DNA from 3 places in the Bradyrhizobium sp. CCGB12 genome. Region 1 is predicted to be linked to each of the others. Evidence: predicted binding sites of a transcription regulator. Region 1 holds the regulator's gene; each other region holds the start of a gene.
The links. The regulator LexA, encoded in region 1, represses DNA repair genes until DNA is damaged. The targets are predictions, from matches to a motif close to TGTTCNNNNTGTGTTCNG.

Region 2: the regulator LexA is predicted to act here: its motif matches at 4,455-4,472, upstream of NLM27_RS35980 (DNA recombination protein RmuC).
Region 3: the regulator LexA is predicted to act here: its motif matches at 2,256-2,273, upstream of NLM27_RS35215 (helicase-related protein).

The regions. Positions count from the first base shown of each region.
Region 1 is NZ_JANADO010000001.1:2,443,494-2,451,249, reverse strand. It holds gene NLM27_RS11775 (HAD family phosphatase) at 1-533, shown strand, start outside; gene NLM27_RS11770 (hypothetical protein) at 698-892, shown strand; gene glp (gephyrin-like molybdotransferase Glp) at 1,122-2,333, shown strand; gene lexA (transcriptional repressor LexA) at 2,510-3,211, shown strand; gene NLM27_RS11755 (hypothetical protein) at 3,611-4,048, shown strand; gene NLM27_RS11750 (ComEC/Rec2 family competence protein) at 4,192-6,471, opposite strand; gene NLM27_RS11745 (DUF2171 domain-containing protein) at 6,568-6,801, opposite strand; gene NLM27_RS11740 (nuclear transport factor 2 family protein) at 6,890-7,276, opposite strand; gene NLM27_RS11735 (glutamine--tRNA ligase/YqeY domain fusion protein) at 7,286-7,756, opposite strand, start outside.
Region 2 is NZ_JANADO010000001.1:7,853,243-7,860,998, forward strand. It holds gene NLM27_RS35955 (DNA polymerase III subunit gamma/tau) at 1-52, shown strand, start outside; gene NLM27_RS35960 (YbaB/EbfC family nucleoid-associated protein) at 169-489, shown strand; gene recR (recombination mediator RecR) at 491-1,093, shown strand; gene NLM27_RS35970 (hypothetical protein) at 1,121-1,558, shown strand; gene NLM27_RS35975 (MFS transporter) at 1,681-3,045, opposite strand; gene NLM27_RS35980 (DNA recombination protein RmuC) at 3,224-4,423, opposite strand; gene def (peptide deformylase) at 4,595-5,122, shown strand; gene fmt (methionyl-tRNA formyltransferase) at 5,260-6,195, shown strand; gene truA (tRNA pseudouridine(38-40) synthase TruA) at 6,309-7,046, shown strand; gene NLM27_RS36000 (GIY-YIG nuclease family protein) at 7,071-7,406, shown strand; gene dapE (succinyl-diaminopimelate desuccinylase) at 7,542-7,756, opposite strand, start outside.
Region 3 is NZ_JANADO010000001.1:7,689,938-7,697,693, forward strand. It holds gene rpmB (50S ribosomal protein L28) at 79-390, opposite strand; gene NLM27_RS35210 (DUF3108 domain-containing protein) at 860-1,750, shown strand; gene NLM27_RS35215 (helicase-related protein) at 2,554-5,991, shown strand; gene NLM27_RS35220 (S4 domain-containing protein) at 6,017-6,268, shown strand; gene fdxA (ferredoxin FdxA) at 6,401-6,739, shown strand; gene NLM27_RS35230 (CarD family transcriptional regulator) at 7,084-7,756, shown strand, end outside.

The sequences.
Region 1 (7,756 bases):
GGGCGGGACATGCCGGCTGCGAGCCCGACGCGATCGTCACGCGCTATGTGCGTGATAGCGAGGCCTACCGGCTGCATGAGGTCGGCAGGATCAGCGACGAGGATTATTTCCAGTCGCTGCGTTCATCGCTCGGGATCGGCATTTCCGATGCGCAGTTTCTGGAGGGCTGGAACGCGATCTTCGCCGGCGAGATGCCTGATATCGCCGAGCTGCTGCCTCGCGCGGCAAAGCAGATGCCGCTCTATGCCTTCTCCAACACCAACCGGCCGCATATCGACTATTTCTCGAAGGAATATGCCGGCGTGCTCGGGCATTTCCGCGAGCTCTATCTGTCGTCCAGCATCGGCCTGCGCAAACCGGACGCGGCGGCGTTCGACCATGTCGTGGCGGCGATTGGCGTGCCGGCTGGCCGAATCGTGTTCTTCGACGACCTTGCCGAGAACGTCGAAGGGGCGCGGGCATGCGGCCTGACTGCCGTGCACGTGACATCGCCGACGGACGTCGGGAGCGCGCTCAAGGCGCTGGGGATTTGATCCGTCAGCGGACCCAAGCGACATCCGACCGGTCGCCTGCGGAACTACTTCGCAGGGGGCAAGGAACCAAAGCCCTTTGTGCATTTTTATACAAAGTTCCGGGAACGAATGCCCCGCCTCAGGACTCATGAGTCCGTTGGGAATTCTACATCGGACTTATCGTCGTGCTGGGCAAAACCTACCTCACCAAGCAGGCCTCTCTGCTGATGAAATACGCCAGAACCACCTCGGATTCTGATCTTTCCGCCAGGCTGATCAGCAAGGCGGCGGACCTGAAATCGCAGGCCGACCCGCTGCCCGACAGGGATCAGGGTCCCCAGGCCCCGGACGTCAGTCCGGGCGGGCCGAGGCGGAGTTGACCAATGCTGGCCGTGGCGCTCGTTCTTCTCGTTCTCGCCATGGCCATCCTCGTACCGGTCTGTCTCGCCTTCCGGATCATGCCGCGGCGAATTTGAGCCGCGCCTCACAATGCAAGTTTCAAGAGGTTGGATGAATTATCCTGCCTCGGCGCTTTTTGCCTCTGCGCGCGCGCTCGGCTAGAACTCTTGCCGCCAATTGCCCGAGCATGCCCAGCAGGAGTCTTCACCCTTGGCCCTCATGCCAGTTTCTGACGCGCTTGCCGCGGTGCTGGCGGGTGCGGAGCCGCTGCCTGACGAGATGATCGCGCTCGCTGAAGCCTTCCACCGTGTGCTCGCGCACGACGTCGCGGCGCGGCGCACGCAACCACCGGAAGCTATGTCGGCGATGGATGGCTATGCCGTGCGCGCGGCCGACGCGGCGACCATTGATTCCAAGCTGACGGTGATCGGCGAGGTTGGGGCGGGCCGGCCGTTTGCCGGGGCGGTCGGCGGCGGCGAAGCGGTACGGATCTTCACCGGCGGCGTGGTCCCCGATGGCGCGGACGCGGTCGTGATCCAGGAGGACACGGTTGCCGACGGCAAGCGCATCACGGTCAAGGAAGCCGCAATTGCCGGTCGGCACATCCGCCCCGCCGGCGTCGACTTCTCCGAAGGCGATGTGCTCCTGCGCAAGGGATCCCGCCTCACCGAGCGCGATCTCGCGCTCGCCGCCGCCATGAATCACCCGCAGCTTGCCGTCTGCCGCCGTCCAAAGGTCGCGATCCTCGCCACCGGCGACGAACTGGTGATGCCGGGCACCACGCCCGGCCACGGCCAGATCGTCTATTCCAACGGCTACGCCCTGCACGCGCTCGCCCGCAGCGAGGGTGCCGATACCATCGACCTCGGCATTGCCGCCGATACGCTGGAGGCCACCACCGCTGGCATCCGCCGCGCCCGCGAGGGCGGCGCCGACATCCTGATCACGACCGGCGGCGCATCGGTCGGCGACCACGATCTGGTCCAGCAGGCGCTCCGGGACGAAGGCATCTCGATGGCGTTCTGGAAGATTGCGATGCGCCCGGGCAAGCCGATGATGCACGGGCGGCTGGGGACGATGCGGGTGATCGGCCTGCCTGGCAATCCCGTGTCATCCTATGTGTGCGCCTTCCTGTTCATGGTGCCGCTGATTCGCGCCTTGTCAGGCCGATCCGTGATTCACCACCGCCATGAGCGGGCAGTGCTCGGCCGCGCTGTGGATGCAAACGATATGCGCGCGGATTATCTTCGCGCGCGTCTGGAAGAGCGCGACGACGGCACGCTTGTCGCGCTTCCCGTGCACCATCAAGATTCCTCGCTGCTGGCGAATCTCGCTGCGGCACAGGCACTTCTCGTGCGCATGCCATTCGCGCCCAAGGCCGAAGCCGGCACGCCTTGCGAGGTGTTGCGCCTGCCCGTCTGAACGCGTCGACCACACGCGCTCCGCGAACTTTGTCGCGTTCACGGTAAATTAAGCAGTTGCGGAACATGTATCGAACATATAGTGTCCGTTCATGATTTGTTTCGAGCATGTAGCGGCTTATCGCTGAATTCAGCGTCTCGGAATCGAACGACATCAACCGGGGGATTTTGGTCGAGATGTTAACGCGCAAACAGTACGAGCTCCTGCGGTTCATCAGCGAGCGACTTAAGGAAAGCGGCGTGCCGCCCTCGTTCGACGAGATGAAGGATGCGCTCGACCTGCGCTCGAAATCGGGCATCCATCGCCTGATCACCGCGCTCGAGGAGCGCGGCTTCATCCGCCGCCTGCCCAACCGCGCCCGCGCCATCGAGGTGATCAAGCTGCCCGAGCTTCAGGCCGCCGCCGGCAACCGCCGCGGCTTCACGCCGAGCGTCATCGAGGGCAACCTTGGCAAGGTGCGCGCGACCTCCAGCCCGCCCGCGGACGAGGGTGAGCGCCCCGTTGCGGTGCCGGTGATGGGCCGCATCGCGGCCGGTACGCCGATCGAAGCGCTGCAGACCCGCAGCCATACCATCAGCGTACCGCCCGACATGCTCGGCTCGGGTGAACATTACGCGCTCGAAGTGCGCGGCGACTCGATGGTCGAGGCCGGCATCCTCGACGGCGACATGGCGCTGATCCAGCGCAACGAGAGCGCCGATACCGGCGACATCGTGGTGGCTCTGATCGACGACGAGGAAGCGACGCTCAAGCGCTTCCGCCGCCGCGGCGCCTCGATCGCGCTCGAGCCCGCCAACGCCGCCTACGAGGTGCGCATCCTGCCACCTAACCGGGTGAAGATTCAGGGCAAGCTGATCGGGCTGTACCGCAAGTACTGAGACGACCAGCGGTCATTCGATACCAACGATTCCGATTGGACCGGACGGGTTGTCCGGTCCGGCGGGGTGGTCTTTGTGGTGTAGCTTAGATCGTCCGGCCCCTCGGCAGCGCAACATCCGCAGCGTGTCGCCGCCAAGCACTCACAAGCTCCGCAGCCTCGAGGAATCGAGGAAACAAACGATGTGTCGGCGCCCGCGGGCCGCTGTCGCTCGCACTCGCCAAATGCATTGATGCGGGCTTTGTTCCCAATAGATTCGAAAAAATAATTTGATCGCATCTCGCGGACACCAGCCGCAGATTCGCCCACAACCAAGCAGAGCGTTGTATGCTTCCACTCTGATAGAGGCTTGTGCCTCAGAAAGAGGCGCGGGTCGCTATCTTCGAATGAGGAGCACCCGATGTGTGACTACAGCCTGCATGCCGTTGCATCGCGCCCCGCTGAAGTCGGCGAGACGATCGTGTCGACAACGTTCCGCGGCACCTCGACGCGCGGATTTGCTTCCGCGGCCGATCCGACCGTGGCCGTCTGTTTGCTGCCAGGAACGGAGCTCGCCTTCGCCGACAACGTCCGTTACGACAATCGCTGGATCTGGACGCGCACCATCAACTCGCGCGTCGGAAAGTTCGGCAAGATCGATCCGCACATTCCCGATCGCCATCATGACGCGATCGAATTTCCCGACGGCAAGTACGTGCTGGTGACGCAGCTCGTCGAAGGCCAGCGCGCAACCGTGCTGCAATTGCCGGTGACCCAGCCGGTCAGCGAGCGCGAACACAAGCCGCAGATCATCGCCGACAGTCGGCCGAGCACGACACGTCGCCTGCCGATCGACTGATACGCGGTCGCCGGCCGCTCAGGTCGGGCTTGGATGAAATGCCATCGCCGGCCGTAGCCGGCGAGATGGTATGGTTCGTGTGTTGCGAAATTGCGGTCTGGACCCGGACCAACTCCTCGCAGACCAACTCCTCGCATTTGTCATCAATCGTCGGCCTGCAGGTCGGCCTCCGCCGGCGTTGCGTCCCGGTTGCGGGGTGCGGCCGTCTTCGGCGCAATGCTGCCACCGAAATCACCTTCGCCGGCGCCGGCCGGCAGCCAGGGCCGGCTCGTGCCTCTCACCCTCACCGCCTGAACCGCAAAACCGTCACCGCGCTGCGTCAACGCCAGCGCGCCTTGGCTCGTGAGACGCTGCCGATCGATCACCATCGCCGCGCAATCGGGCGGCGCGGGCCGCGCCGTGACCACCAGCGCGGCGCGGCTGCAATCATCAGCCAGCGCATCGATGCGCAGGGACAGCGCGACCAACCTCCCGTCGGCGAGCGGCGCCACACAGCCGGCCTCGTCGCACGACACGCTGTCGGCGAGCGAGCTACTCGCGGCATCGCGCGGATCGGCATCGGCGGCCAACCATTCCTTGAGCAGAAAGCCGTCCTTGCTCGCGCGGATCACATGAAGGTGCCCATCCCTGCTACGCACGGCGACGCTCGCGCCGTCCCCGGCAATCAGGATATCGGGTTGCCGCACCGACATCCCCCAGGCGATGGAAGCCAGCAGCAGCAGCGCACCGGACCAGCGCAGAGGCGTGCGCAACAAGCCCATCACGATGATCCCGAGGCTTGCCGCCATCAGCGGCGCGATACCGAAGGCCGGGATGCGGCCGACCGCGCCGGGCAGCGAGGCCACCCAGCGTGCGACCGCGACCATCCAGTCGATGCCGATCCCCATCAACCACCAGAACACGCCATCGAGGCCAAAGGGCGCCGCCAGCAGTCCGAGCAGTCCCGCCGGCATCACCAGCGCCGAAACCACCGGCATCGCGCCGAGATTGGCCAGCACGCCGAACGGCGTGACACGGTGGAAGTGGAAAGCGGCATAGGGCGTGGTCGCAAGCCCCGCGATCAGCGAAGCCAGGAACAGCATCGCGATCTCGCGGCCACCCCACAAGGCGATGCGCGCGGTCGTCGAATGATCGGGCGAGGCAAACAGGTTCGGCATACCGATCTGCACCAGCGCCACCAGGCCGAGCGTTGCCGCAAACGACATCTGGAAGCTCGGATGCACCAGCGCTTCGGGCGCGACCGCGAGCACGATCAGGGCGGCCACCGCCAGCGTGCGGAAGGTGATGGCGCGGCGATCGACCATGACCGCGATCAGCACCACCGCGGTCATGAAGAAGGAGCGTTGCGTCGCGACCTCCGCGCCTGACAGCAGCAGGTAGAACGCAGCCGCGACCAGCGCCGCGGCCGCCGACCATTTCTTGATGGCAAAGCCGGCCGCCAGCCCTGGGATCAGTGCCAGCAGCGCACGCACCGCGAAGAACACGACACCGGCGACGACCGCCATGTGATAGCCGGAAATCGACAGCACATGACCGAGCCCCGAGATGAACATGGCATCGTTGACGGGCGTCGTGATGGCATCGCGCCGCCCGGTGAGCAGCGCCGTCGCGATTGCACGGTTGTCGCCCTCGAGCGTCGCACGGATACGCGCGTCGATCGCATCGCGCAGACCCTGCATGAAGGCCGCGTAGCGCAGCCGCAAGCCACCGGCATCGGGCGCCACCGAAGCCGTGATCGCGCCCATCACGAAGCCGGAGGCGCCGATGCCTTGAAAGAACATGTCCCGGGAGAAATCGTAGCTGCCGGGGCGCACCGGCGAGATCGGCGGCATCAGCCGCGCCTTCAGCTGCACGAAGCTGCCGACCTCGGGTGCCGTCCCCTTGCGCACCGAAAGACGCACGCGCTCCAGCTTGACGTCGCTGCGCTGCGCCTCCATCGCGGTGACGCGCAGCACGAAACGGTCGGTACGCTCGCGGACGTCGCGCGCTTCCACGAAGCCCGATAGCGATACCGAATAGAGCGGCTTGGCCAGCACGGGATGGGCGATGCGCGCCGTCTTCCAGGTTGCCATGGCAAAACCGGTCGCCACCGCCGCGATCATGATCGCGACGGCGAACAGGCGGCTGCGCCGCAGCAGCACGGCGCCAAGCATGAGCGCGGCCGCGGTCGTGACGACGACAGACAGCACCGGCTCGTGATCGGCGGCGAAATAGAGCGCGATGCCGCCGCCGAAGGCGACCGGCACCCACGGCAACAGCCGTCCGGCGCCGGCCTCGGCGCGCACCCATTCGCGCAATGTCTCGATGATTGCGGGCCAGAGGCCAAAGCCCGCCGGCACAAAGCCGCTAGCCGATGTGGCGCGGCCGACCGGCCATGTCCCGGCAACTCCTTGGGAGCGCACTGGCCGGCCCGGCTCCGCCATTCCCCTGCACCTTGCGATACGCGACGGGTGCGGAGGCTACCGGAACGTGCGGCTGTGCGAATAGCGGTACGGATCAGGAACAGGCGGCGAAGCGCCCTACTTTTCCTCTTCCATGGTCACGGCCACCGAGGCCTTGGCCGACAGACGGACCTTGTTGCCCTCGACGTCGGCAACGAGCCCCTTGTCGATGAAGTGATGATGGCCCTTGTGGCTGCCCTCGCCGCTGTCCTTCTTGGTCAGCTTGATGCGGTTGCCCTCGACGCGATCGACGGTGCCGACATGAACGCCGTCGGCGCCGATGACTTCCATATGCTCTGCGATGTTCTGCATGGTGGGATCCTCGTTTGGATCCACCCCAACGTCAGAGGCGCGCGTTCGTTTCCAACGCGAAATGACGATGCCGTGTGCCGCCCGCTCGTCAGATCAGCGGTTCCTTCGACGAGGCATGGTGGTTGACGATCTTCCAATCGCCGTCCTCGCGGATGATGACCCAGCTCATCTTGACGACGAGATCTGGGCGTTCGCCGGCGAGGTCGAATGAGATCGTCGCGCCCATGTTGATCAGGTCAGGACCTGCTTGCGCCGCCTGCACCTCCGAGAACACCGCATTCGGCTTGCGCCAGCGGGGCAGGCCATTGAAATAGTCGGCAACGCCATCCCTGCCGCGATAGAGTTTCGGGTTCGAGCCGAAGAAGAACGCGTTCTTCGAATAGAGGGACGACAGCGCCACGGCATCGAGCTTTGCGAAGCCGGCGCACCATTTCGCGATGATGGCCGAAACAATGTTATCGGCTTCGTTGCTCATTGCCATCCCTCAGCCTTTGGCGACTTCCTTGGCAAAAGTATCTCGCAAACCAATCGTCCGCGAGAACACCGGCTTGCCCGGCGTCGAATCCTTGTCGCGCACGAAGTAGCCCTGGCGCTCGAACTGCACCGGCTCCATCGAATTGCTTTCCGCAACCGATGCCTCGATCCGCGCATCGGACAGGATCTCCAGCGACTGCGGATTGAGATCGGCCGCAAAATTCGAGGCGTCCGGGCTCGGATTGGCGAACAGCTGATTATAGATGCGGATCTCAGCGGGCTTGGATGTCGCAGCCGGCAGCCAATGCATGGTCGCCTTGACCTTGCGACCGTCGGGCGCGTTGCCGCCCTTGGTCGCGGGGTCGTAGGTGCAGCGCAGCTCCACCACCTCGCCAGCATCGTTCTTGATCACGCCGGTGCACTTGACGAAATAGGCATAGCGCAGCCGCACCTCGTTGCCCGGCGACAGCCGGAAGAACTT
Region 2 (7,756 bases), 5.4 Mb from region 1:
CTATGGCAGTGACGATCCGCCCGACGGTTCCGACGGCGACGACGATCTCTAGAGCATGATCCGGAAAAGTGCGAAGCGGTTTTCCGATGAGATCATGCGCAAACAAAATGCTAGGGCGCGATGATGGTTCATGGCGTCCTAGCCATTCTATCCAAGGACACGCAACCCATGGCTGATTTTCTCGGCATGATGAAGCAGGCGGCGCAGCTGCAATCCAAGATGCAGGAGATGCAGGACGCGCTCGGCAATGTGGAGGTCGAGGGCATCGCCGGCGGCGGCCTCGTCGCCGTGCGCATGACCGCGAAGATGGACGTCAAAGGCATCAAGATCGATCCCTCGCTGATGAAGGCGGAGGAGCGTGAGGTGCTCGAGGACCTGCTCGTCACCGCACTCGGTGACGCCCGGCGCAAGGCGGAAGCGGCGATGCAGGAGAAGATGCAGTCGCTCACGGGCGGGCTCGGCCTGCCGCCGGGGCTGTTCGGCCAGTAATATGGGCGCCGTTGCAGGTCCTGAGATCGAGCGGCTGGTCCAGCTTCTCGCGCGGCTGCCGGGCCTCGGTCCGCGTTCGGCGCGACGCGCGGCGCTGCATCTGATCAAGAAGCGCGAAGCGCTGATGATGCCGCTATCTTCGGCGCTCCAGGTCGCGCTCGACAAGGTCGAGGTCTGCAAGACCTGCGGCAACATCGACACGCAAAATCCCTGCACCGTCTGCACCGATCCGAAGCGCGATCCGTCCATCATCGTCGTCGTCGCCGACGTCGCCGACCTCTGGGCGTTGGAGCGGGCCAATGCCACCCAGGGGCGTTATCATGTGCTGGGCGCGACATTGTCGCCGCTCGACGGCGTCGGCCCGCAGGACCTCACCATCGACGCGCTGGTGGCGCGCGCGCATGATGCGCAGGTGCACGAGATCATCCTGGCGCTCAATGCGACGGTGGACGGCCAGACCACGGCACATTACATCACTGACCTGCTTCAGGACGCCAATGTGAAAGTGACGCGGCTTGCCCATGGGGTTCCCGTCGGCGGCGAGCTTGATTATCTCGATGAAGGTACGCTATCGGCTGCGATGCGGCAGCGCACCCTGTTCTAGCCATCCAGACTTTACGGAACGGACGACATGACGAAACTTTTCGCCACACGCTTGGCTTTGGTCGCGACCATGCTGCTGCTGCTGGGGACACCGGCCATCTCCGCGCAGCAGGGCGACGAGACGCCGCCGCCGTCCAAGCCCGGCAAGCCGATCAACACCGGCGACGTGCTGTCGGGCGAGTTGAACGCGATGAAGGTGCGCGACGTCAAGAACGGCAAGCGCGTCGCGACCTACCAGATCACGTCCGAGCCGCGCCGCCTGCCGCCGCCGAACGGGCTGTGCAATCTCGAGACCGGCCCCGAAACCTTCCAGCTCGTCACCTCCAGCGACGCGCAGGCCACGCAGCTGAAATCGTTCGTCGGCAAGGAGATCTCGGTCAAGGTCGACGAGATCGCCTGCGCCAGCGATGCCGGCCAGATGAGCGAGGCCGTGATCACCAAGTGGAGCTTGATCAAGAAGCAGTAGGGGGCGACGCTCTCTCGGCCGTCATTGCGAGCGAAGCGAAGCAATCCAGACTGTCGCCGCGGAAACAATCTGGATTGCTTCGTCGCAAGAGCTCCTCGCAATGACGAAGGAGAGAGCGTCGACTAAACCCGCACCGGCCCCAGCGCCTCGAAGTGCCCGCGCTTCTGCAACCAGGCCAGCAGCATCAGGCTCGGGATCGCCACCAGCACACATATCACGAAGAACAGCGCCCAGCCGGTCGTATCTGCCACGAAGCCCGCACCCGACGAGAGATATGTCCGCCCCACCGCCGCAAGCGCGGTGAGCAGCGCGTATTGCGTCGCCGTGTGCAGCGGATTCTGGCACAGGGCGGAGAGATAGGCGACGAAGATCACGGTGCCGATGGCGCTGGTGAAGTTCTCGGCCGTGATGGCGAAGGCGAGCGCCCATTGGCTGGTGCCGACGAACGCCAGCCACGAGAACGACAGGTTGGCGAGAGCCTGCACCACGCCGCCGATCCAGAGGCTGGTCGCGAGCGGATAGCGCCGAGCGACGAAGCCACCGGCAAATCCGCCGATCAGCGTCGCGGCGAGGCCGACGCCCTTCACGATCGCCGCATAGTCGTTGCGGGAGAAGCCGAGGTCGATCACGAACGGCGCCGTCATCGTGCCGGAGAAAGCATCGGTGAACTTGAACAGCACCACGAAGGCAAGCGCCGCCAGCGCATCCTTGCGCGACAGGAATTCCGAGAAGGCGCCGATCGCCGCATGCAGCACGCGCGTGAACGCGGTCTCGGTTTGCGTCGCGGCTTCCGCCCGCACCGATTGCTCGGGCTCGGTTGCGACGAGTGCCGTGATCGTCCCGATCAGCACCATCGCCGCCATCACGACATAGCCCCACATCCACGCCGATTGGCGCGCAATGCCGGTGTCCTCGAAACCCGAGACGATGAACAGCGCGCCCGCGGTCGAGACCAGCATGCCGATGCGATAGGCCGCGACGTAAGCCGCCATGCCGGCGGCCTGCTCGCTCTCGGGCAGGCTCTCGACGCGGAAGGCATCGACCACGATGTCCTGGGTCGAGGACGTCGTGGCGACCAGGAGCGCGCCGAGCGCGACATAGAACGGCGAGCGCGCGGGGTCGGTAAGGGCCAGCAGCAGGATCGCGATGATCAGCAACAGCTGGGAGAACAACAGCCAGCCGCGCCGCCGCCCGAAGGCGCGGGTGAACAGCGGCACATGCATCGCATCCACCAGCGGCGCCCACAGGAATTTCAGCGTGTAGGGCGTACCCACCAGCGCAAACAGTCCGATGGTCTTGAGGTCGACCCCGGCCTCCCGCATCCACACCAGCAGCGTCGAGCCCGACAGCGCCAGCGGCAGCCCGGAAGAGAAGCCGAGGAACAGCACGATCAGCACCCGCGGTTGCAGGTAAACGGCAAGGCTGTCGCGCCAGGAGGGCGCAGGAGAGGAAGTCGCGGCGGAGGAGGTCGCGTCGGGTGCGGTCATGGGGAGGTGTTAGCAGATTCTGGCCGTGATGCCTCGTCTCCCTCTCCCCGTTCTTACGGGGAGAGGGTGGGGTGAGGGGCCTCTCTCCACACGGGAGGTGGTCGTGAGACTTGTGCCCCCTCACCCGGATCGCAAGAGCGATCCGACCTCTCCCCGCAAGCGGGGAGAGGTAAGCAAGTCACTCCCCCGCCTGGAGCTTCCTTGGGAACAGCTCCGGCGCTGCAGTCGCCACCAGCCGTGGGGCTTCCGCCGCATCGCTCTTGCTGAAATCGAGCTCCTCGATCCGCCCCGCGCGCTTCTCGATCTTGTCGGCGGAGATCAGGATCTGGCGGACGTCCTCGTTCGCGTCGGCAAAGTGCTTCTGCAATTTCAACACGCGGTCGCGCAGGCGGCCGAGGTCGTCGCCGAGCTTGATCACTTCAGTCTGGATCTGGTCGGCGGCATCGCGCATGCGCGCGTCCTTCATGATCTGCTGCATCACCTGGATCGCGAGCATCAGCAGCGAGGGCGACACCAGCACGACGCGCGCGCGATAGGCCTTCTGGATCACGTCGTCGAAACCGTCATGGATCTCGGCATAGACCGATTCCGACGGCACGAACATCAGCGCCATCTCCTGGGTCTCGCCGGTAACGAGATATTTTTCGGCGATGTCACTGACATGCTTCATCACGTCGCCGCGCAGCCGCTGGGTGGCCACGCGCCGCTCCTCGTCGGTGCGGGCGTCGTGCAGCGCGGTCATCGCTTCGAGTGGAAATTTCGCGTCGATGCAGAGCGGGCGCTGGTCGGGTAGGAACACGACGCAGTCCGGCCGTTTTCCAGTCGAGAGCGTGAACTGGAACTCGTACGAGCCTTTCGGTAGTCCGTCCTGGACGATCGCCTCCATCCGCGCCTGGCCGAAGGCGCCGCGCGACTGCTTGTTGGCGAGCACGTCGCGCAAGGTGGTGACCTGCGTGGTGAGGTCGGTGAGGTTCTTGTGCGCGCTGTCGATGATGCCGAGACGCTCGTGCAGCGCGCGCAGGCTCTCCATGGTGTTGCGGGTCGAGTGTTCCATGGACTGGCCGACGCGGTGCGTCACCGAATCCAGCCGCTCGTTGACCGCCCGCGCCATCTCGGCCTGGCGTCCCGCCAGCGCCTGGGTCATGGCATCGGCGCGGCCCGAGGCCTCGCTCTGGGCGTGCAGCACCTGGCTCAGCCGCTCCTCGAGCTCGTCGGCGCGGATGGCATTCGCCATCGCGAGTTCCGCGCCGCGCCGTCCCGATCGGGCGATGACGACGGCGATCACCACCAGCAGGATGAGGACGAGGGCGCCGAAGCCGATCAGCGCGTCGATGGTGCGCACCGGCCAGTCGCCAGCCATGAAGATGATCTCGTTCATGCCTGTCCTTCTAGCCGATTCGCCATGCCGCACGAACGAATAGCGAACATTTATGGTAAATGCCCCGTTAATTTTTATGGTTAACGAAACCCTAAGTTTTATGGTTAGCGAATGGTTAACGGGGTTCCCGGCCGCATTGACCGCATCCGGCGCGCGGCTTAAATCGCCGCCATGGCCCTACGAGAAATCATCATCCTGCCCGACAAGCAGCTGCGTCTGGTCTCCAAGCCGATCGAGAAGGTCACGCCGGAGATCCGCAAGCTTGCCGACGACATGTTCGAGACCATGTACGACGCGCCCGGCATTGGCCTCGCTGCGATCCAGATCGCGCAGCCGCTGCGGCTGATCACCATGGATCTCGCCAAACGCGACGAGGACGGCGAGACCAAGCCGCTTCCGCGCGTCTTCATCAACCCGGAGATCATCGCCTCGTCCGAGGAACTGTCGGTTTACGAGGAGGGCTGCCTGTCGATCCCCGAATATTACGAGGAGGTCGAGCGTCCCGCGAAGGTGCGCGTGCGCTTCACCGACCTCGACGGCAAGGTGCACGAGGAGGACGCCGAAGGCCTCTACGCCACCTGCATCCAGCACGAAATCGACCATCTCAACGGCGTCCTGTTCGTCGACTATCTGTCAAAACTCAAGCGCGACCGCGTGTTGAAGAAGTTCGAGAAGGCCGCCAAGCGCGCGGGCGAGTAGGGCCCGGCTCTCTCACGTCGTCATGGCCGGGCTTGACCCGGCCATCCACGCCTTGCTTGCTTTGTCGCCAAGACCGTGGATGCCCGGGACAAGCCCGGGCATGACGGAGAACCAGAACTCTCACCGAACGCAGCCACATGCCCCTCCGCCTGATCTTCATGGGCACGCCCGATTTCTCCGTGCCGACGCTGCTCGAACTGGTCGCGCACGGCCACGAGATCGTGGCCGTCTACACCCGCGCGCCGAAGCCGGGTGGGCGGCGCGGGCTGCAGTTGCAGCCGACCCCGGTCGAGGAAGCGGCGCGAAAACTCGGCGTTCCCGTGCTGACGCCGAAGACGTTGAAGACGCAGGACGCGCTCGACGAATTTCGCGCCTTCGATGCCGATGCCGCCGTCGTCGTCGCCTATGGCATGATCCTGCCGCAGGCGATCCTCGATGCGCCCAGGCTCGGTTGCTACAATCTGCATGCTTCGCTGTTGCCGCGCTGGCGCGGCGCCGCGCCGATCAACCGCGCCATCATGGCCGGTGATGCCGAGAGCGGCGTGATGGTGATGAAGATGGATGTCGGCCTCGACACCGGCGACGTCGCCGTGGCCGAACGTCTGGCGATCACTGACAGCATGACCGCGCTCGACCTGCACGACCGTCTCTCCCGGTTGGGTGCCGATCTCATGGTCCGCGCCATGGCCGCGCTCGATCGCGGCGGGCTCCAGCTCAGGAAGCAGGGCGAGGACGGCGTCACTTACGCGGCCAAGATCGACAAGGCCGAGGCGCGGATCGATTGGAGCAAGCCCGCGCGTGCGGTGCTGCGTCACGTCCACGGCCTGTCGCCGTTCCCCGGCGCCTGGGCGGAGCTTGCAAGCGTCAGCGAGAATGCGCGTGTGAAAATCCTGCGCTGCGAGCTGGCGAAGGGCACCGGCGCGCCGGGCGAGGTGCTCGACGATCTCCTCACCATCGCCTGCGGCGACGGCGCGATCCGCATCCTGGAGCTCCAGCGCGAAGGCAAAGCCAGGATGCAGGTTGCGGACTTCCTGCGCGGCGTGCCGCTGAAGGCGGGCGCGAGGTTCAACTAGCCAACTCGTCATGCACGGGCTTGACCCGCGTATCCATCTTCAAACAAAACTCTTTCCCAGGCGATGGATTGCCGGGGCAAGCCCGGCAATGACACCGGACAAAATCGGAAGCGATGCCCCGCTACAAGCTCACCATCGAATATGACGGCGCGCCCTTCTGCGGCTGGCAGGTGCAGGAGACGCTGCCCTCGGTGCAGGGCGCGCTGGAGACGGCCGTGAAGGCGATGACCGGCGCGGATGCGCGGGTGCATGGCGCCGGCCGCACCGACGCAGGCGTGCACGCGCTCGGCCAGGTCGCGCATGTCGACATCGGCAAGCAGTTTGCGCCGGACCGTTTTCGCGACGGGCTGAACGCGCATTTGCGGCCGCATCCGGTCGCGGTGCTCGAGGCCGAGATCGTCCCTGACACCTTCGAGGCGCGTTTCTCGGCCATCAAGCGCCATTACCGCTACCGCATCGTCAACACCCGCGCCAATCTCGCCCTCGACGTCGGCCACGCCTGGCGCGTGCCGCGCCGGCTCGATAGCGACGCGATGCATGCGGCGGCACAACGCCTGCTCGGCAAGCACGATTTCACGACGTTCCGCGATACCGAGTGCCAGGCCAAATCGCCGGAGAAGACGCTCGACCAGCTCGACGTCGTGCGCGACGGCCGCGAGATCACGATCCTCACCTCGGCGCGCTCGTTCCTGCACAGCCAGGTGCGCTCGATGGTGGGCTCGCTGGTCTGGGTCGGCGAGGGACGCTGGAGCGCCGACGATCTCTCCGCGGCACTCGCCGCGCGCAACCGCGCCGCCTGCGGTATCGTCGCCCCGCCGGAGGGGCTCTATCTGGTGAAGGTGAATTATTAGAAACTGATGCCGCTCCCTGGCGTCATGGCCGGGCTTGTCCCGGCCATCCACGTGCGCCAACATGCGATCATGCATGGTGGATGGGTCTACATCCTTGCGAGTGCGCCCAACGGCATTTTGTATGTCGGTGTGACGAGTGACATTATTCGCCGCATCTACGAGCATCGAAATGGGCTCGTGCCCGGCTTCACCAAGAAGTACGGCGTCAAGCTGCTCGTCTATTTCGAGCGCTATGAAGACATCCAAACCGCGATCCAGCGCGAGCACAACATCAAGCACTGGTCACGGACATGGAAGGTCAGGCTGATCCTCAGGGACAATCCCGAATGGAAGGATCTCTATGACACGATCGTCCAGTAAGACGTGCCGAGTTTTCGCCACATCGTCATGGCCGGGCTTGTCCCGGCCATCCACGATCTGCCAGACGCGCCGAAGAACGTGGATGCCCGGGACAAGCCCGGGCATGACGGCGGAGAATAAAGCGGCAGTAGTGGCTCAAGCGAAATACCGCGCTAAAATCCCGCGATACACCTTGGTCAGCTTCTCCATATCCGTCACCGGCACGCGCTCGTCGACCTGGTGCATGGTCTGGCCGACCAGGCCGAACTCGATCACCGGGCAATAGCTGGAGATGAAGCGCGCATCCGAGGTGCCGCCCGATGTCGACAGCTCCGGCTTGCGGCCCGTCACCTCCTCGATCGCGGACACCG
Region 3 (7,756 bases), 5.2 Mb from region 1:
CCGGCCGCAAACGCAACTCTACTGGCTAAGCCTACGCCACGCGACGCAACCTAGCCCCCGCCCAATTCCGAAAAATTCTTAGCTCGCCTTCTTCGCCGGCGCGGTCGTCGGGCCGACCTTCTTCTGGATGGCGCGCTTCAGCTCGAGGGCGCGCGGCGACAGGACGTCGGCGCTGGCCTTGAGCAGGAAGGCATCGAGGCCGCCATTGTGGTCGACGCTCTTCACCGCGTTGGTGGAGACGCGCAGGCGCACGTTGCGCTCCAGGGCTTCCGAGATGAACGTCACGTTGACGAGGTTCGGCAGGAAGCGACGCTTGGTCTTGATGTTGGAGTGGCTGACCTTGTGGCCGACGAGGGGGCCCTTGGCCGTCAGTTCGCAGCGGCGAGACATGGCAAAAATCCTTATCCTGGACCCCAACGATTTGCGGCCGCCATTCGGGGCGCCACGGGGGCAAATTCTCTGTCCTTGCAGGGAGCGGGCGGACGTATAGGGGGGAAGGGGCGGGTAGTCAAGGATTTGAGGCGAGTTTCGTGCCCGCCGCGGCGGTGGTGCGCACCCTCTCCCGCTTGCGGGAGAGGGTCGGGGAGAGGGTGCCTCCGCAGTGGGGCAGTCATTATCACCGGCGGTGCTTCCAGGGGGAGTCCCCTAGGGGAGAGAGCCCTCACCCGCGCTTTGCGCGACCTCTCCTGCAAGCGGGAGAGGTATGGGAGCCCGGGGCTCGCCCCAATCACGAAAACGGCAATGATCGGAACGCCTTACCATCACATAAAGGGCGTAATCGCCCCGGAAGAATCCGGTGGAGTTCCGCGCACGCGCGCTCCGACGCATTGCCTGCCGCCGATTTCGGCTTAAGTAACTTATGTTGGCGCCCCGATTGGAAAGCTTCGTGCCCATCTCGTCCCTCGTTTCGCCCCGGCGGCGCTCTGCCGGCCAGCTGGCCTTCGCGGCCCTGTGCGGGCTCGTCGTGGCGTGGGGCGCGGATCCCGTGGCGGCGCAGGGCAAGCTCGAGGCGCAATATGAGGCCTCGCTCGCGGGCATTCCCGTCGGCCGCGGCGCCTGGAACATCGACATCCAGGACGACGTGTTCGCGGCCGCGGCCTCCGGCGGCACCACGGGCATCCTCAAGTCGTTCACGGGCGGGTCCGGCACCGGCGCGAGCCAGGGGCGCATCGTCAACGGCGCGCTGGTTGCGACCGGCTACCGGGCCACCACCACCACCTCGAAGAAGACCGAAGAGATCCACATCACCCTCGACAAGGGCAATGTGAAGGAGTTCGGCATCGTGCCGGAGCCGCCGGTCGATCCCGATCGCATCGTCGTCACTGACGCGCATCGCCGCGGCGTCTGGGACCCCATGACGGCCTCGCTGCTGCGCGTGCCAGGCACCGGCGACCCCGTGTCGCCCGACGCCTGCCACAGCTCGGCGCCGGTGTTCGACGGCCGCATGCGCTACGACCTCAAGCTCGATTTCAAGCGCATGGAGACCGTCAAGGCCGAGAAGGGCTATCGCGGCCCGGTCGTGGTCTGCTCGCTCTATTTCGTCCCCGTCGCCGGCTACATCCCCGATCGCCCCGTGATCAAATACCTCGCCGCCCAGCGCAACATCGAGATCGCCTTCGCGCCTGTTGCGGGCACCCGCATCCTGGTCCCGTTCTGGCTGAAAGTGCCGACGCCCTTGGGGCCGGCCATGCTGGAAGCGACCAGCTTCATCACCTCCGCCCAGCCGCCAAGGGTGGCGAAGACGCAGTAGGCTTTTGCCGCGCGCGCCCCATCCTAACCGTCACCCTGAGGCGGCCGCTTCTTCAGCGGCCCTCGAAGGGCGACAGCCCGGCTGTCCCCGCAGGGAATTTCTGCGCGCGGCCGCATCCGGGCCGTCCATCCTTCGAGGCTCCCCACGCGACGCGTGCGCGTCGCATGGCTCGCACCTCAGGATGACGGAAGGGTTGTGTCGCGCGCCGGAATGACGGGTGGCGATTCGGCTGAATAAAAGTCAAATTATTTCAATAACTTACCTACTGTGCATGGGGTTGTTTTGGCACTTTTTGTTGTGATGGGCCGGCCATCCCTGAATCCATTTGACTCCTCCCCGATTCTGATTCGACTCGAAGCCATCCCCAGCTTTAAGAAACCCGTCCTCAAATCGTCGCTTGTACGGCCGCGCCAAACTCCATCTAGTGCGCAACCAAGACGAGTCCCGCGACATGTTGCGTGAACGGAACGGGACTCCAGGGGGAGTCAGCGATTCGGCCGCGATTCGTTCTAGAGTCGTTCCGAAGCTTAAGACCAACGGAAAAAGCGTCGCAAAGTGAGACAGTTGCGCGAAGTTTGGGGGGCTCTCTCTTCTCCCTCGCCCCGTTCTTACGGGGAGAGGGTGGGGTGAGGGGCTGCTTCCACGAATTCGGTGATGGTTGTGCCCGCGGAGAGCCCCCTCACCCGGCGCTTCGCGCCGACCTCTCCCCGCAAGCGGGGCGAGGTGACTTCCAAGCGCTTCGCGCCATCGCCCCAAAACGGCACTGACATTCGCCCAAATCGCCACTACCTAATCCCCCAGACATGGCCTTCTCTCCCTCCCCCTTCGCTTCCGAGCGCGCGCCCGGCGCTGGCGTCACCGCGGTGCTCGGGCCGACCAACACCGGCAAGACCCATCTCGCCATCGAGCGGATGCTGGCGCATCCCTCCGGCATGATCGGTCTGCCGCTGCGCCTGCTCGCGCGCGAGGTCTACAACAAGATCGCCGATCGCGCGGGGCCAGAGAGCGTCGCGCTTGTGACCGGCGAGGAGAAGATCAAGCCGAAGAACCCGCGCTATTGGGTTTCGACCGTCGAGGCGATGCCGCGTGACCTCGACGTCTCCTTCCTCGCCGTCGACGAGGTCCAGATCGCCTCCGACCTCGAGCGCGGCCACGTCTTCACCGACCGCATCCTCAACCGCCGCGGCCGCGACGAGACGCTGCTGCTGGGTGCCGCCACCATGCGCCCGATCATCGAGCGCCTCTTGCCGGGCGTGTCCATGATCACGCGGCCGCGCCTGTCGCAGCTCGAATTTGCCGGCGACCGCAAGATCACGCGCCAGCCGCGCCGCACCGCCATCGTCGCCTTCTCCGCCGACGAGGTCTACGCCATCGCCGAGCTGATCCGCCGCCAGCACGGCGGCGCTGCTGTTGTTCTGGGCTCGCTGTCGCCGCGCACCAGAAACGCACAAGTGGCGATGTTCCAGAACGGCGACGTCGATTATCTCGTCGCCACCGACGCCGTCGGCATGGGCCTCAATCTCGACGTCGACCACGTCGCCTTCGCCTCCGACCGCAAATTCGACGGCTACCAGTTCCGCCGGCTCACGCCGGCCGAATTCGCGCAGATCGCGGGCCGCGCGGGCCGCGCCACGCGCAACGGCACCTTCGGCACCACGGGCCGCTGCGCGCCGTTCGAGCCTGAGCTCGTCAACGCGCTGCAGAACCACACCTTCGATCCCGTGAAGGTGCTGCAATGGCGCAACACGAAGCTGGATTTCTCCTCGCTCGGCGCGCTCCAGGTGTCCTTGAACCTGGCCCCGGGCCACGAGGCGCTGACGCGCGCGCCTGTTGCCGAGGACATGCGCGTGCTCGATCACGCCGCCCGCGACGGCGAGGTGCGCGATGTCGCGCACGGCAAGGCGGCGGTGGAACGGCTGTGGGAGGCCTGTCAGGTCCCCGATTACCGAAAACTGTCGCCGGCCGCCCATGCCGAGCTCGTCACCACGCTCTACGGCTTCCTGATGCAGAAGGGATGCATTCCCGATTCCTGGTTTGCCGCCCAGGTCGACCAGGCCGACCGCATCGACGGCGATATCGACACGCTGTCGGCCCGGATCGCGCAGATTCGCACCTGGACCTTCGTCGCCAACCGCCCGGACTGGCTGAAAGACCCCGAACGCTGGCAGGGGATCGCGCGGGAGGTCGAAAATAAATTATCAGATGCGCTCCATGAACGCTTGACTGAGCGTTTCGTTGATCGCCGTACCAGTGTATTGATGCGCCGCCTGCGGGAGAACACGAGCTTGAATACTGAAATCGGCAAGACCGGCGAAGTCATCGTCGAAGGCCATGTCATCGGCCGCCTCGACGGCTTCACCTTTGCACCGGACGCGGCGGAAGCCGGCTCCGATGCGAAAGCCTTGCAGGCTGCAGCGCAAGCGGTGCTCGCCGGCGAGATCAACGCGCGCGCCGAAAAGCTCGGCAATGCGCCGGACGATCAGTTCGTGCTGACCTCGGAAGGCACCATCCGCTGGACCGGCGATGCCGTGGCGCGGCTGTCCGCCGCAGAGGAGGCGCTGCATCCGCGCATCCGCATCATCTCGGATGAGAGGCTGACCGGAGCGCCGCGTGAAAAAGTGCAGGCGCGGCTCGACCTCTGGCTCAAGACGCATATCGAAAAGCTGCTCGGGCCGATGTTCGAGCTCAGCAAGGCCGAGGATGTCACCGGCATCGCCCGCGGCATCGCCTATCAGCTGGTCGAGGCGCTCGGCGTGCTCGAGCGTCCCAAGATCGCGAACGAGCTGAAGGATCTCGACCAGCCCTCGCGCGCAGTCTTGCGCAAGTACGGCGTCCGCTTCGGCGCCTATCACATCTATTTCCCCGGCCTGCTCAAGCCCGCCGCGCGCGCGCTCGCCGCGCTGCTCTGGGCGCTGAAGCAGGACAATGTCGATCTCTCCTCGCTTTCGGGCGCGCAGCATCTGGCATCGTCGGGCCGCACCTCGTTCCCGGTCGACAAGCAGCTGCCGCGCGATGCCTATCGCGTGCTCGGCTACAAGCAGGCCGGCGAGCGCGCCGTGCGCGTCGACATTTTGGAGCGGCTTGCCGATCTGATCCGCCCGGCGCTGGCCTGGCGCGAGAACTCGCCCGGCGAAAAGCCCGCCGGCGCGTTCGACGGTCGCAGCTTCGTGGTGACACAGGCGATGACCTCGCTCACCGGTTCCGCCGGCGAAGACTTTGCGTCGGTGCTGCGCGCGCTCGGCTATCGCATGGAGAAGCGTCCGCCGCTGCCGCAGAAGCCTGTCGTGACCGAGACGGTCGTGACCGAGACCGTCGCGACAGAGACGCCGCCCGTTGAGGGCAGTGCGGAGATCTCGACCGAGACGGCTGCCGAGGCCGTCGCCGGCCTGCCGGAGGAAACATCCGCGGAGGCCGCCGCTGAACCGGTCACCGTCGAAGACGCCCCCGGCCTGGAGCAGCAGGACGAGCCAGCGCAGGCCGAGCCGGCGCTGGAAGCCTCGCCCGAAGCCCCCGTCACGCCCGAAGACGCCCCCGGCATCGCGCCGCCGGCGGAAGAGACCGCCGCGCCCACGGAGCCCGCGGGCCTCGAAGCCGCTGCCGCCGAGACCGCGGCAACGGAAGCCGCTGCATCACCCGACGCTGCCGCGCCCGAGGCTGCCGCCTCCGAGGCTGCGGCCGCGCCCGCAGAGCCCGAGCTCGTCGAGGTCTGGCGTCCCGGCGGCCGCCATGAGGATCGCAAACCGCGCCACGAGCGCCATCGCCACCAGCGTCACCACAATCAGCGTCCGCAGGCCGGTGCTGAGGCTGGCGCCGCGCCCGCTGAGGGCGAGGCCGCGCAGTCCGCCGACGGCGAGAAGCGCGGTGAGCGCCATCGCCACGGCGGCGGTCATCGTCGCGATGGCGGCCGAGACTTCCGCAAGCCGCGCGAAGGCGGTGGTGAAGGCGCGCCGCGTCCCGAAGGGCGCGACGACAAGAATCGTCGCTTCGAAGGCAAGGACCGCGACAACAAGGGACGGGATCGCGACAAGGGCAAGTTCGGCGGCGATCGCGACAAGGGTCGCGACAACCGTGGCCGCGACCGCGACAAGGGCCGCGACCGCCGCGACCGCGAATCCGGTCCCTCGCATCGCCCCTACGCCTCGACCGCGAATCCGCGCGAGCGCGATCGTCCGATCGATCCGAACTCGCCCTTCGCCAAGCTCGCCGCGCTGAAAGAGCAGCTGTCCGGCCGGAAGGAGTGATCCCACGGCGACCGAGCGGCAGCGCATCGACAAATGGCTGTGGCACGCGCGGGTGGTGAAGGCGCGCACCTCCGCCGCTGAGCTGGTTGTCACCGGCCATGTTCGCGTCAACGGCGTGCGCGAGACATCGCCGGGGCACGCGATCAAGGTCGGCGACGTCCTCACCATCGCGCTCGATCGCACTGTGCGCGTGCTGAAAGTCACCGCCTTCAAAGAACGCCGCGGCGATGCCGCCTCGGCCCGTGTGCTCTATGAGGAGCTCGGGATGCGCAATTAATTGCGCTTTGTATTCATTTCTTGGCCGATCATACGCACACAAGTGTCATGATCGGGTGTTGCCGACCTTGCGGCGCCGGGCCATCCGCGCTACGCAGGCCGCGACTTCTAAAAGAGCTTTTCGGAGCGTTGGATGACTTACGTCGTCACTGAAAACTGCATCAAGTGCAAGTACACCGACTGCGTCGAGGTCTGCCCGGTCGACTGTTTCTACGAGGGTGACAACATGCTCGTCATCCATCCCGACGAGTGCATCGACTGCGGCGTGTGCGAGCCGGAATGCCCCGCCGACGCCATCAAGCCGGACACGGAACCGGGCCTGGAGAAGTGGCTGCAGGTCAACGCCGACTACGCCAAGAGCTGGCCGAACATCACCCAGAAGAAAGAATCACCAGCCGACGCCAAGGAGTTCGACGGCATGGACGGCAAGTTCGAGAAATATTTTTCTCCGAACCCCGGCTCCGGAGACTAAATTCCGGCGCAAACTTAACCCTAATACCTTCGTCAGCGCCGAAAACCAGCCCTCAAGACCCCTAAATCATTGATTTTTGCGGGAAATGTGCTATATTGAGCACATTGAGCTGAACCCCGTCAGCCCGTTGGCCCCGCTGGGTTCCCGTGAAACCAAATGTCGAACAGGGGCGTGGCAGTTTCCGCGCGCAGGCTGTGTCACAGAAAACGCGTAAAAAGAGTACTTCAGCGAGGGCTTCCCATAAGGAGGCCAAAAAAGTCGCCGCGGCCAGCCGTAGCGCATCCAAGGGTCGGACCGCGACGAAGGCGCCGGCTGCAAAGTCCTCGAAGAACAAAAGAAGCGCAATGCCTAACAAGACTGCCAAACCGGCCGCGAAAGCGACCGTTGCCAAGCCTGCTGCTGCCAAGGCTCACTCTGCGAAGGCTCACGCTGTCAAGCCGGCCGCGCCGAAGGCTCCCGTTGCTGCTGCTCCTGCCAAGGCTCCTGTCGCTGCCAAGCCAGCCGCCAAGCCCGCTGCTGCGCCGAAGGTCGAGGAAAAGAAGGTCGTGACCCAGCGTCAGGGCTTCAAGGCCAACGAATTCGTCGTTTATCCCGCTCACGGTGTCGGCCAGATCCTGGCCATCGAGGAGCAGGAGATCGCCGGTGCCAAGCTCGAGCTGTTCGTCATCAACTTCATCAAGGACAAGATGACGCTGCGCGTTCCGACCGCCAAGGTCGCCAATGTCGGCATGCGCAAGCTGTCCGATCCGGCGCTGGTCAAGAAGGCGCTGGAGACGCTCAAGGGCCGCGCCCGCGTCAAGCGCACCATGTGGTCGCGCCGCGCCCAGGAATACGAAGCGAAGATCAATTCGGGCGACATCGTCGCGATCGCGGAAGTCGTGCGCGACCTCTACCGCTCGGAGTCGCAGCCGGAGCAATCTTACTCTGAACGCCAGCTCTATGAAGCGGCGCTCGATCGTCTCTCCCGCGAGATCGCAGTGGTGCAGCACTCGACCGAGACCGAAGCGGTCAAGGAGA